Linked DNA regions of Dyadobacter chenhuakuii. The protein of the gene in region 1 interacts with the protein of each later gene in a pairwise test. Links are inferred from orthologs where the notes say so. Each region holds a gene or a part of one and is shown on either strand. Other genes may lie near its edges.

Region 1 (6,232 bases):
TAATACGCTTCCGGATAATCTGAACGCAATTTGATTGAGCTGGAAAAATCCATGACGGCGCCCATCTGGTCACCCGTTGCGGAACGGATCATTGCACGTGAGAAGAATGCTGTGCTATAAGTAGGATTAAGCTCAACAGCAGTCGTCAGATCCTGAATAGCGCCCTTCGTCTCGCCCACCTTCGCCTTGTTTATGCCCCGGACAAAGTATGCCTGTGCCCTGTCATCGCTTAAATGTTCTATCTTAATATTCTGCTGAACCTGATCTCTTAATCCGTCCAGCGCTTCGCGGTTAATTTTACCAGCGTAGGTAATCTTTTTCGGATCGCCTATATAGCTGTTTTTCAAATCAATAGATGTTGAAAGATCTGATATTGCGCCACGTGTATCATTGAGTTTGCCCTTGGCATAACCTCTTCCGTAAAATGCCTGATAGTTTTCAGGATTTAATTGAATGGTTTTGTCAAAATCGATAATGGCGCCCTGATAATCCTCAATTTTATTTTTGGCAAAGCCACGCTTTTCATAGAATTCGCTTTCATTAGGACTCAATTCAATGGCACGCGTAAAATCTGCTGCTGCGCCTTGAAAATCGCCTAGCTCAATTTTTGCCAAACCCCGGCCTGCATAAGCGCCTGTTCTTTTAGGGCTCAATTCTATCACTCGTGTAAAATCGGCCAGGCTGCCCGCATACTCCTGCAAATCCTGCTTGCAATTTCCCCGTGCATATAAAGCTGCAAGTTCATCGGGATTGAGTGATAGAGCACGATCGAGATCGGTAAGCGCGCTTCTGTGCTTTTTCAATTTGGCATAGCTCACGCCGCGGTTGTAGTAGATCTTCGGATCTTCGGCATTCAGTTCCAATGCTTTCGAATAATCTTCAATGGCCGAAGAAAAATCATCCTGCAAGCTTTTGCTTACGCCGCGGCTCTGGTAATAAAGTGCTTCTTTGGGATTGAGCTCAATGGCGCGGTTATAGTCCTGAACAGCCCCGCGGTAATCTTTAAGATTTGCCTTCGCCAGCCCGCGGTTAAAATAGCTCGGCGCATGTTCGGGACTCATGGAAATTACTGTGGAATAGGCTTGCATTGCGCCGTTAAAATCCCCTGTTCCGGCTCTTGTATTCCCTTCTTCAAAAAATTCCGCAGCCGATCGTTGAGCAAAAGTGGAGCCAGGTAAAAGGATTGCAATGAAGGTAATCAGACCAAAAAATAAAACTTTCATGAATGTAAAGCGTTTCCTCAAATCAGATATGTTTTTTATTATCCTATAAAAGTATTCAAATTCCTACTACGCATCAAAAAAACAAATGCCCTATTTTTCGAACGCGGTTTTTGAGGAAGGTTATTGAGAATATGGCTACTTTTAACGGACCAATTGCAGTTTTGGAAACTCATTTTTCATTTATTCCACACCATTATGACAGCTAATTCAAGGAAATTTTTTCTCATCGTTCTGCTCATCGTCGCAGCTGCCGCCGTTTATTATTCATTTGTTAAACCCATTGATAACAAGGAAGCTAACGTAGAAAGCGCTGCACCCGGACAAGCAGAAACAGCCTCCGTATACTTGTCGGAACTGCGAGATCTGGAAGGTAAACCGGTGGCTATGGATGAAGATAAGCTGGTGTTTGTGAATGTGTGGGCAACCTGGTGCGGCCCTTGTAACATGGAGATGCCGGGCATTCAGAAATTGTATGATAAATACAAAGCCCACGAAAAAGTCGCATTCTACATTATCTCAGACGAAGATGCTGAAACAGTGAATCCGTTCATTGCGCGTAAAGGTTATAAGCTGCCGTTTTATCAGTTTGCAGGAGCATACCCACCTGCCCTGGACGGCAATGCGATCCCCCGGACTTACATTATTTATAAAGGCAAAATATTGGTCGAAGAAGTTGGCGCTTCACAATGGGACCGCCCCGAAATCACGGATCTGATCGATAAGCAACTGGCTGAAATATAGATCTTACTGGACGCAAAAAAAGCGCTGATCATCATGACCAGCGCTTTTTTTGTGTTAATCTATTCCTTATTCAACGATGAATGTTCCTTTCATCAATGCATAGTGACCTGGGAAACTGCATATGTAAGTATATGTTCCTTTTGCAGGTGCAGTAAATTCAACTGTGTCGCTTTCGCCGCCACCAACAAGTTTGGTATGCGCAAGGATACTTGCTTTTTCTGATGCAGGAATGTATTCCGTTTCTCTTGCAGCAGCCGCTTTTGAACCGAATGCAGCAACGTCAGTTCCTGGCTTCAACAAAACCCAGTTGTGGCCCATTGCAGCCTTAGCAAGTTTTCCGGAGTGTGTCAAAGTAAGCTTCACTTTTTGTCCGGCTTTCACTTTGATCTCTTTCAGGTCAAACTGCATTGCGTCACTTCCTTTTATTACGATGGTTTTAGCTTGTTTCACATCGCTAACAACTGCTTTGGCAGGCAATTTAGCCTCAGCAGTGTTCATTGTAACCGCTCCGAAAGCCAAAACTGAGGCAAGAAGCATTACGCCATACTTCGTCGTTTTCATATTAAGAGTATTAGTAAACTTGATTGTTTGATAATTAACTGGTGCAATTTACGACGCGGTATTTAAAAAAAACAATCCATTAACATTTGTTTGATAAATAGATCTTAAAACAGGATTTTATATTGATCGCGCGCCGCTCTTCCTACGCAAATCACGGACAGCACCATCATATAATGGTTAATATCGACGGGATCCATGGGAATGGGAAGCTTCCCGGATTTCGTAGATAAAGCGAGCAGCATCATTGAAAATATCACCCACAACGCACTCTTCTGACGGCTTGCCAGCCCTACACAGGATATCAGCAATGTGATCAGGATAGCCAGCGATTTAATAATGAGGCCCACATATTCTACACGAAACCAGGTAATGCAATACATAAGGAGTAATCCCAACCCAATGGTGGACGCAAAAAAGTATGTCCCGGCCCGATATCGCATAATGAGGCACCAGGATGCAGAGACGAGGCAGAATGCGCCTAATGTCATTTCACCTGCCGTGATGACCCCGTACAGTTTTTCGAAACTTTCTACGCCCACGTAGACAAGCAAGTCTGTGAGGGCAACGAGCGCAGTGAAAAACAGAAATATGCCCCAAAGCCACCTGCTGATAAACGGCTGCGTCCGGAAATACCGGGAGAAAATAAATATGCTGGTAAAACTTAAAACCAAGTTAGAAAATATATGTGGACTGCTGAGTATCTGCATAAACCTGCTTAATATTGTCAGAAAAGCAATTTACAAATTCTGGCTACATTTTGCTACTTCGTGCTTTTCGTTCTACTTTTACCAAAAAAACTGATTTACCAACATGAGCGTTTTAGTTAATAAAAATTCTAAGATTATAGTTCAGGGATTTACCGGATCGGAGGGCTCTTTTCATGCCCAGCAAATGATCGAGTACGGTACTAATGTCGTAGGTGGCGTAACTCCGGGCAAAGGCGGCCTTTCTCACTTGGAAAGACCTGTTTTCAACACCGTTGACCAGGCTGTGCGTGCTACCGGCGCTGATGTATCTATCATTTTCGTTCCGCCGGCTTTTGCTGCTGATGCTATAATGGAAGCTGCTGATGCTGGAATTGGCGTTATCGTTTGTATCACCGAAGGTATTCCTACCAAAGACATGATGCAGGCAAAAGAATATATCAAAAACAAAAATTGCCGCCTGATCGGACCTAACTGCCCGGGTGTTATTACCGCAGAAGAATGTAAAGTGGGCATCATGCCAGGCTTTATTTTCAAGAAAGGAACCATCGGCATCGTGTCAAAATCTGGAACGCTTACTTATGAGGCTGTTGACCAGCTAACGCGCGCCGGACTTGGACAAACAACTGCAATCGGGATCGGTGGTGACCCAATCATTGGAACTACAACCAAAGAGGCAGTTGAGTTACTAATGAACGATCCTGAAACAGAAGCGATTGTAATGATCGGTGAAATTGGTGGAAGTATGGAAGCGGATGCAGCCAACTACATCAAATCTACTGGAAACAAAAAACCTGTTGTCGGTTTCATCGCCGGACAAACTGCTCCGAAAGGACGCAGAATGGGCCACGCTGGTGCGATCATCGGCGGTGCTGACGATACGGCTGAGGCTAAAATCAGGATTATGAAAGAGTCGGGTATTTTTGTAGCCGAGTCACCTGCATTGATCGGCGAAACCATGCTGATCGCACTTGGAAGAAAATAGTAATCTGCTTACATATCACTTGATAAGAGGGCTGGGGAAACCCCGCCCTTTTTTATAACAATGAAGTCCATATCTTTTACGCTTTTTTGGGCTTTTCTAATAGCTTTTTCCATTTCCGGGACATTCGCTTCCGGCGCGGCCAAGGTCAATCCTCCCGAACAATATTTCCCGGTTTACGATTACCAGAACGACTGGCTGGTTTACAATCCCCAATACAAGAACTACGTCCATTTCTCCCAGGGCGTAAATGAAGGCGCGCGCTATGTGAGCCTGTATGTTGATCTGCTGAAGAACCGCCGTTATGTCCTGCTTTTAAAAGCGGAAACGGAGAGTTACTTATTCCTGGAAGGATCACTTCAAAACAAAATTAACAGAAATGAGTGGCAGGAGCTGAACATTGACAGCCTCTATAAAATCTACAAAAAGGACGAATTGCTGCTCACTATTTACGGCAGTGCCGGGATCGGAGATAAATCTGTGTTGCTTTGTAACAAAAAGAAATTAAATGACCCTACGACGATTGAACAGGCCGGGCGGAATTTTATCAATATCAAACCCATCACATTTACACCGTTCGGTAACTTTGCTGCAATTTCTCTGATTCTAATCCTGATACTCAGCGTGTGGATTTACAATGCTAATCCCCTGTCCTTTATACGTTTGATTAATCCTATTGAGTTTTTCAACAACGATCCGAGGGACCAGCTTTCAAAGATTAACAAGCCTTATAGCAACACGGTAGTTTTCTTCGTCATCATCACATCCATGCTGATGAGCTTCATAGTCGTTTTCTTTTCGGCCAATAAGCTTAATGTATTTTCTGTCAGCACGATATTGTCTGAAAAGTCTAATACACTCGAAATTCTGGGTGACTTCTTTATCCTTTCCGCGATCTTCTTTCTGCTAACTTATGTCAAATACATCTGCATGGTGATGGCAGGAAATATGCTGAATCTGGATAAGCAGGTCGACATTATCTTTCTTAAAATAATACAATCCTCTTACCTCTTTTATGCAGCATTGTTTCTGTTCGTTTTCACGCTCAGTTTCAACCACATAAACTGGCTGACCGAGATGCGAATGTATGTTCTGGCCCCATTTTTGCTATTCTATTCCGCGAGATTCCTGGCCTTGTACATTGTCACCAAGCCGCCGGGCTCGTTGATTAATCTGTATTTATTTTCGTACCTTTGCGTCATTGAAATAATCCCGCTCATTGTCGGCATAAAGTTTGCTTTGTAATTGCAGAGAGTGAAACGGAACTTAAACTAATGAGGATTATACATGAGTGATACCATCAATTTTGATCAGGAGCGGCTTAAAAAAGTAACCAGTCTTTTAGTTAGTCAATCCAGACCAGCCGACGAGAATTCACCTTATTATGAATTGGCCAAAAAGTATAACATCAAAGTAGATTTCAGGCCGTTTATACAAATCGACGGAGTTTCTTACAAAGACTTCCGTAAACAAAAAATCAACATTCTGGATCATACTGCGGTCATTTTTACAAGCCGTAACGCCATTGATCATTTTTTCCGGATTTGTAACGAGGGAAGAGTTGAGGTGCCGGCAACAATGAAATATTTCTGCATCTCAGAACAGACTGCCAATTATCTTCAGAAATACATCGTCATTCGCAAAAGAAAGATCTTTACAGGCACCAAGACGGCTGCCGAACTGATCGAGCTGATGCGGAAACACAAGAAAGAGAAATTCCTATATCCATGTTCGGACGTACGCAAAAACGATATTCCGGAGTTTGCAGATACGGAGGAGTTCCACTTCACTGAGGCTACCATGTATCAAACAGGCTCAGCCGATCTTTCTGACCTGGAAGATGTTTACTACGACATTATAGCGTTTTTTAGTCCGTCCGGGATCAAATCATTATACGACAACTTCCCTGACTTCAAGCAAAATTACACCAGAATTGCGGCTTTCGGCCCTACAACGGCGAAAGCGGTTACAGATGCAGGACTTTTTCTGGACATTCAGGCACCTTTGCCAAATGCACCATC
Region 2 (6,232 bases), 180 kb from region 1 along the record:
AGCGTCCATATATCTTGATTTCTGAGAAGAAAGTTTCTTCAATGAAAGAATTGCTTCCAGTTCTTGAAGCAGTTGCACAAACTGGCCGTCCTTTGCTTATTTTGGCAGAAGATGTTGACGGAGAAGCACTTGCTACATTGGTAGTAAACAAAATTCGTGGCGCCTTGAAAGTGGCTGCTGTAAAAGCTCCTGGTTTCGGTGACCGTCGTAAGGCAATGCTTGAAGACATCGCAGTAATCACCGGAGGACAAGTGATCAGCGAAGAACGTGGTTTCAAATTGGAAAACGTTACTTTGGATTATCTTGGAACTTGCGAAAAAGCAATTATCGACAAAGACAACACAACTTTGGTAAATGGTGCAGGTAACTCTGAAGATATTCAGGGCCGTGTAAACCAGATCAAAGCGCAGATCGAAAATACAACTTCTGATTACGATCGCGAAAAACTTCAGGAACGCCTTGCTAAATTGTCAGGTGGTGTAGCTATCCTTTACATCGGAGCTGCAACTGAGGTTGAAATGAAAGAGAAAAAAGACCGCGTTGACGATGCATTGCACGCAACTCGTGCTGCTGTTGAAGAAGGCATCGTAGCTGGTGGTGGTGTGGCTTACATCCGCGCAACTGCTGCTTTGGAAGGCATGACAGGCAACAACGAAGACGAAACAACGGGTATCAATATCATCCGCGTAGCTTTGGAAGCTCCTTTAAGAACAATCGTTTCTAACTCAGGCCAGGAGCCATCCGTAGTTGTTGCGAAAGTGAAAGAAGGAACCGGCGCTTACGGTTACAATGCGAAGGACAATGTTTACACAGACCTTTTGGAAGCTGGTATCATTGACCCGAAAAAAGTATCTCGTCTTGCGCTTGAAAACGCAGCATCTATCGCAGGTCTGTTGTTGACAACAGAATGTGTGATTGCTGACGAGCCAGAAGAAGCTCCTGCTGGTGGCGGTCACAGCCACGGCGGCGGAATGGGCGGAATGATGTAATATCATTTTGTTCAGACTGAACATTATAATGCAAAAAATAGCCGTCCGGAAATTCCGGACGGCTATTTGCTTTTACAACATTTATGAAAAACTTCTTCGTTTAGACGAATCAGTTTCAATTAAGTCACACATTTATATAAAAATATTTTTACGGCTGCATAAAACCATCCTGCATCACCAGTCTTCTATCCGCCATAGCAGCCAGATCTTCGTTATGCGTAACGATTACAAATGTTTGTCCGAACTCGTCCCGCAACTTGAAGAACAACTGGTGGAGTTCCAATGCATTATGCGAATCGAGGTTACCGCTCGGTTCATCCGCGAGCACGATGGACGGTTTGTTTAACAGTGCTCTCGCAACTGCAACACGCTGCTGCTCACCACCGGAAAGTTGTGAGGGCAAATGATTGGCCCTATCCTTCAAACCAAGCATTTCCAGCAATTCTTTTCCTCTTTCCAGAATATCTTTTTCATTCATCGAACCATTGATATAGCCCGGCATGCACGCATTTTCTAATGCAGTAAACTCGGCAAGCAGGTTATGAAATTGGAAAATGAAGCCTATTTTTTCGTTGCGGAAACGTGCGAGGTCTTTGTCTTTTTGTGTAAAAACATTTACGTCTTCGATAAAAACAGAACCTTGCTCCGGCCGGTCTAATGTTCCCAGGATGTGCAGAAAAGTACTTTTGCCTGCACCGGATGGCCCTACAATAGCCACCACTTCGCCTTGCTCCACTTCCAGATCAATCCCCTTCAACACTTGTAAGGAACCATATGTGCGCCTGATCCCGCTCGCCCGCAGTAAATTCATATTATGGAGAAGATAATTGGACTGAAACCTACGCCCGTTTTGATTAATTCCTTAATTTGCCGTGAAAATACCAATTTACTTTTATACTCATGAATATTCACGAATATCAAGGCAAAAGCGTTCTTAAAAAATACGGTGTGCGTATTCAGGAAGGGCTCGTAGCCGACACTCCGGACAAGGCAGTAGAAGTTGCGCGTGAGCTTAGCCAGCAGACTGGTACCAAATGGTATGTTGTTAAATCTCAGATCCACGCAGGTGGACGTGGAAAAGGCCGCATCGTTGGAACAGAACAACGTGGCGTTGCCCTTGCGAAATCTGTTGAAGATGTACGCACCATATCCAACAATATTCTGGGAAAAGTCCTGGTTACACACCAGACTGGCCCTGATGGCAAGCGTGTTAACAAAGTGCTTATTGCCGAAGACGTGTACTATCCAGGACCAAGCGAGCCGAAAGAATACTATCTTTCGATCCTCCTTGACCGTGGACGCAACTGCAATGTAATCATGGCCAGCACCGAAGGCGGGATGGACATTGAAGAAGTTGCTGAGCACACGCCTGAGAAGATCATGAAAGAGTGGATTGATCCAAAAGTAGGTTTGCAGCCATTCCAGGCGCGTAAAGTTGCTTTTGCTTTGGGCCTTGAAGGTGATGCTTTCAAAGAAATGGTGAAATTCATCACTTCGCTTTACAAAGCATACATTGAAAGTGATTCAGCGATGTTTGAAATCAACCCGGTTTTGAAAACATCTGACAATAAAATCCTTGCCGTTGATGCAAAAGTTGATTTGGATGACAATGCACTATATCGTCACCCGGAATTGGCTGAAATGCGTGACACAAACGAGGAAGATCCTTTGGAAGTTGAAGCAGGCGCAAACAACCTGAACTATGTGAAACTGGACGGAAACGTGGGTTGCATGGTAAATGGTGCTGGTCTTGCTATGGCTACAATGGACCTTATCAAGCTTTCAGGCGGCGAGCCTGCGAACTTCCTGGATGTTGGGGGTGGCGCAAACGCACGCACCGTAGAAGCAGGTTTCCGTATCATTCTAAAAGACCCGAACGTAAAAGCAATCCTGATCAACATCTTTGGTGGAATCGTTCGTTGCGACCGCGTTGCTGCTGGTGTTGTGGAAGCTTACAAAGCCATCGGCGAAATTCCGGTTCCCATCATCGTTCGTCTGCAAGGAACAAACGCAGAAGAAGGAGCTCGGATTATTAATGAGTCTGGACTTAAGGTTTCTTCGGCTATTGAGTTTAAAGAAGCAGCTGCTAAGGTTTCAGAGGTTCTGGCCGAGCTGGGAGTTTAAGAAGACTTGCAGTAAAGTTATATTTGACCTGTCACCTGAGCGGAGTCACTTACACTGTCACCCTGAGCGGAGCCGAAAGGGGGCGTTATCACCTAGGTAGTAACGCCCCTTCGACTCCGCTCAGGGTGACAGGCGTTTATGAGCTTTGTTGAGACTGACAATCTTATAAAACCCATACTTTTGCATATGAACGAAGCAGGATTTGACAAGGAGAAAGTTATTAACTACTGGATCAGAAGTTCGGACGATGACTTTGAAACAATGATGGCAATGCTGGACAGCAAACGCTACGCATGGAGCTTATTCGTAGGACATTTAATGATAGAGAAGCTTTTGAAAGCACTTTTTGTTAAGGTCAACAATGAATTTCCACCATTTACGCATAACTTGTTAAGAATTGCTGAAAAAAGTAATATTGAACTAGATGAGAAAAGGAAGTTGTTTCTTGTATCAGTGACTGCTTTTAATATCAATAGCAGATATGACGACTACAAAATGAGTTTCCAAAAAACCTGCACACCGGAATTTACTGGCAACTGGATTGAGCAACTAAAAGAATATAGACAATGGATCAAGGACTTAATCAAACATTAGAGCGCTTTGTTTCTACCGTCTCTAAGAATCAACCAGGCCTAGTTGCGGCTTATTTGTTCGGATCTTATGCCAGGAACAATTCCCGCTCAGAAAGCGATATTGACATTGCCTTGGTAATTGAGCACTTGCCGGAAGCCGAGAGATTTGATACGCAAGTAAGGCTCATGATGTTGGCTTCTCAATTTGATTCCAGAATCGAGCCGCATCCAATATCAAAGCAGGATATGCTTTCATTAAATAATCCTTTTGCAGCTGAGATAAGGAAAACAGGCATTAAATTGAACCACTCAGCCTAGCAACACCCACAACACCATCACCACCAAAAAACTCACCAACCCCTGCAATCCAGTAAGAATCGTATGCGTTCGATAAGTATCCCTCGCTGAAATCCCCGTAAACTGCGAAACGACCCAGAACCAGGCGTCGTTGGTGTGGGATACGACCATGGCACCGCTTCCTACTGCCATGACAACTAATGTGATTTGAATGGGTGTAACGAAGCCTAATGATGCTAGCAATGGTGCCAGAATGCTGGTTGTCAGCACCATCGCGGATGTAGTTGAGCCTTGTGCTGTTTTGAAGAAGGCGGCGATGAGGAAGGTGATTACCAGGAGATAGGCGCCAGACATTTCGTTGTGGAGCAGCCATTCGCTGACCATGTCTTTTAATGTTGTTTCTTTTAAGATCGCGCCGAAGGCTCCGCCTGCTCCTACCAGCACCAAAGTTGTTCCGCAATGTTCTATTCCACTTTTGAAACAGGCCATCATTCTTTCCGAGGCGTATTCCGGGAAAAGGGAGTAGCTGAAAAAGATGGCGATAAGGAAGGAAACCAGCGGACTGCCGAAAAAGCCCAGCCATTTTATCCAGGTTTCCGGGAAATCGAGAATCCTTGCAAATGAGGCTAGGGTAATGAGGATAATGGGCAAAAGAATTGGCATGAATGCTTTCCACGCAGGAGGCAGTCGGCTTTCGTGAATGATGATGGGTGGCTCGACGGCTGAGTTTTCTGTGATTTCTACATTTTTTGCAAATTTTCCCGCGAACCAGGTCGAAAGGAAAAGGCTGGGAATGGAAACGACCAGGCCTATCAATATGACTAATCCCACAGAATCCGCAATGCCGAGGTTTCCTGCTGCGGATAACGGGCCGGGCGTTGGCGGAACAAGTGTATGCGTCGCAAAAAGACCGCCTGACAATGATAATGCGATGGTTCCCAGCGGCTTTCCGGTTCGTTTGGCAACAATCTGATTCAGCTTATGCAGGATAATAAAACCCGAATCACAAAAGACTGGAATCCCGACGATTCCACCAATCACTGCCATTGCAAATGCAGGGCGCTTTTCACCGAACAACTTTAATATCACATCTGCCACCTTAATCGCAGCACCGGATTTGTCCAAAATTGCACCGATCACACAGCCCAAAATGACCATTAACCCGATTTTCGACATCAATTCCCCGAAACCCTTTCCAATCGTTTCGGCCAGCTTGTCGATGGGCAGACCGGCGAAGATGCCCACGCCGATTGCAGCTAACAGCAAGCCAACCAGCGGGTGCATTTTTAGCACCGTAGAACTCAATACAATGAAGACAACGGCCGCAAGAACAATTAATATGATCATCGGAGGTCTGGATTTACAGCATTTTCATGACAGCCTCATCCCCCATTACCGCGTTGGCCGGCCGGGGATGCGCCGCATTGAAAACTTCCAGATCTTTCTGTTCCAGCAGTTTGGAAGGTGTTTCGTCAATTTTACCTTGTGAATCGGTGACGGCTTTCAAATCCAGCCCAAGCTGTTTCGCCATAAAGGTGTACATCGCATTCCGCTTGGAAGGGCCATAATCGTGCTTTTCGTCAGGTAAATGCACGTTTTCGACCAGATCTTTCTTGCCGTATAATCCGTAAATGCTCTGAATGAAAGGAAATTCGACTTCCGGCGTATTCTTGGTCCAGTCGCCGCCGTCAGACACGAGCAGCATGGGCCTCGGGGCGGTTAGGGAAGCTATTTCAACATTATTGGTCTGGTAATCGCCCTTTTTATGAATGGGAAGGCCGCTTTCACAAACGCATCCGCCAAAGAAGTAAGATGAGACCATCACGACGGGTGCAGTGACCTTAACGCGGTCGTCCAGTGCAGCCAAAAGGAAAGTTTGCGTTCCCCCACCCGACTCGCCTGTTACAGCAATCCTTTCCGGATCAACGCCGGGTTGCGCCATTAAAAAATCCAGTGCTCTTACTGCATTGATCGTTTGAAGTTTAAGGGCTTTGGGCATTTTATGTTCGCAATATTTGGAGTCACCCTGCCCTACCATATCCAGAACAAACACAACAGCACCCATGCGTGCGAGCGTTGCGCAACGTTTTTGCGTTTGTTCCCTAAACCTGCCATGCGGATTTTCACCGTGTCCATGGGGACAAAGAATGCCTGCGTAGGCTTGCTGCTTTTTTAATGGTTTGTACAAATTCCCGGTCACGTAAATCCCTGGCATGCTTTCGAAAGCCACATTCTCGATGGAGTAACCGT

Evidence for each region.
Region 2: the proteins of sucD (region 1) and sucC interact in binary tests that used the Escherichia coli proteins (3 or more experiments, as listed by UniProt). The link is inferred for Dyadobacter chenhuakuii from one-to-one orthologs.

What each region holds. Positions count from the first base shown.
Region 1 is NZ_CP098805.1:5,474,742-5,480,973, reverse strand. The notes cover bases 2,310-5,274. They hold sucD (succinate--CoA ligase subunit alpha), read left to right. Parts: upstream 2,310-3,335; coding sequence 3,336-4,214; downstream 4,215-5,274. Other genes in these bases: NFI80_RS22905 (DUF4271 domain-containing protein), read left to right, coding at 4,275-5,274; NFI80_RS22915 (hypothetical protein), read right to left, coding at 2,630-3,232; azu (azurin), read right to left, coding at 2,310-2,525. Also shown: NFI80_RS22930 (tetratricopeptide repeat protein), read right to left, coding at 1-1,223; NFI80_RS22925 (TlpA family protein disulfide reductase), read left to right, coding at 1,419-1,964; more of azu, read right to left, coding at 2,031-2,309; more of NFI80_RS22905, read left to right, coding at 5,275-5,456; NFI80_RS22900 (uroporphyrinogen-III synthase), read left to right, coding at 5,499-6,232. UniProt on the Escherichia coli protein: Succinyl-CoA synthetase functions in the citric acid cycle (TCA), coupling the hydrolysis of succinyl-CoA to the synthesis of either ATP or GTP and thus represents the only step of substrate-level phosphorylation in the TCA.
Region 2 is NZ_CP098805.1:5,657,058-5,663,289, reverse strand. The notes cover bases 1,037-4,001. They hold sucC (ADP-forming succinate--CoA ligase subunit beta), read left to right. Parts: upstream 1,037-1,889; coding sequence 1,890-3,113; downstream 3,114-4,001. Other genes in these bases: NFI80_RS23760 (GntP family permease), read right to left, coding at 3,995-4,001; NFI80_RS23765 (nucleotidyltransferase domain-containing protein), read left to right, coding at 3,680-4,001; NFI80_RS23770 (HEPN domain-containing protein), read left to right, coding at 3,300-3,707; NFI80_RS23780 (ABC transporter ATP-binding protein), read right to left, coding at 1,138-1,800. Outside these bases: groL (chaperonin GroEL), read left to right, coding at 1-989; more of NFI80_RS23765, read left to right, coding at 4,002-4,003; more of NFI80_RS23760, read right to left, coding at 4,002-5,329; NFI80_RS23755 (alpha/beta hydrolase family protein), read right to left, coding at 5,343-6,232. UniProt on the Escherichia coli protein: Succinyl-CoA synthetase functions in the citric acid cycle (TCA), coupling the hydrolysis of succinyl-CoA to the synthesis of either ATP or GTP and thus represents the only step of substrate-level phosphorylation in the TCA.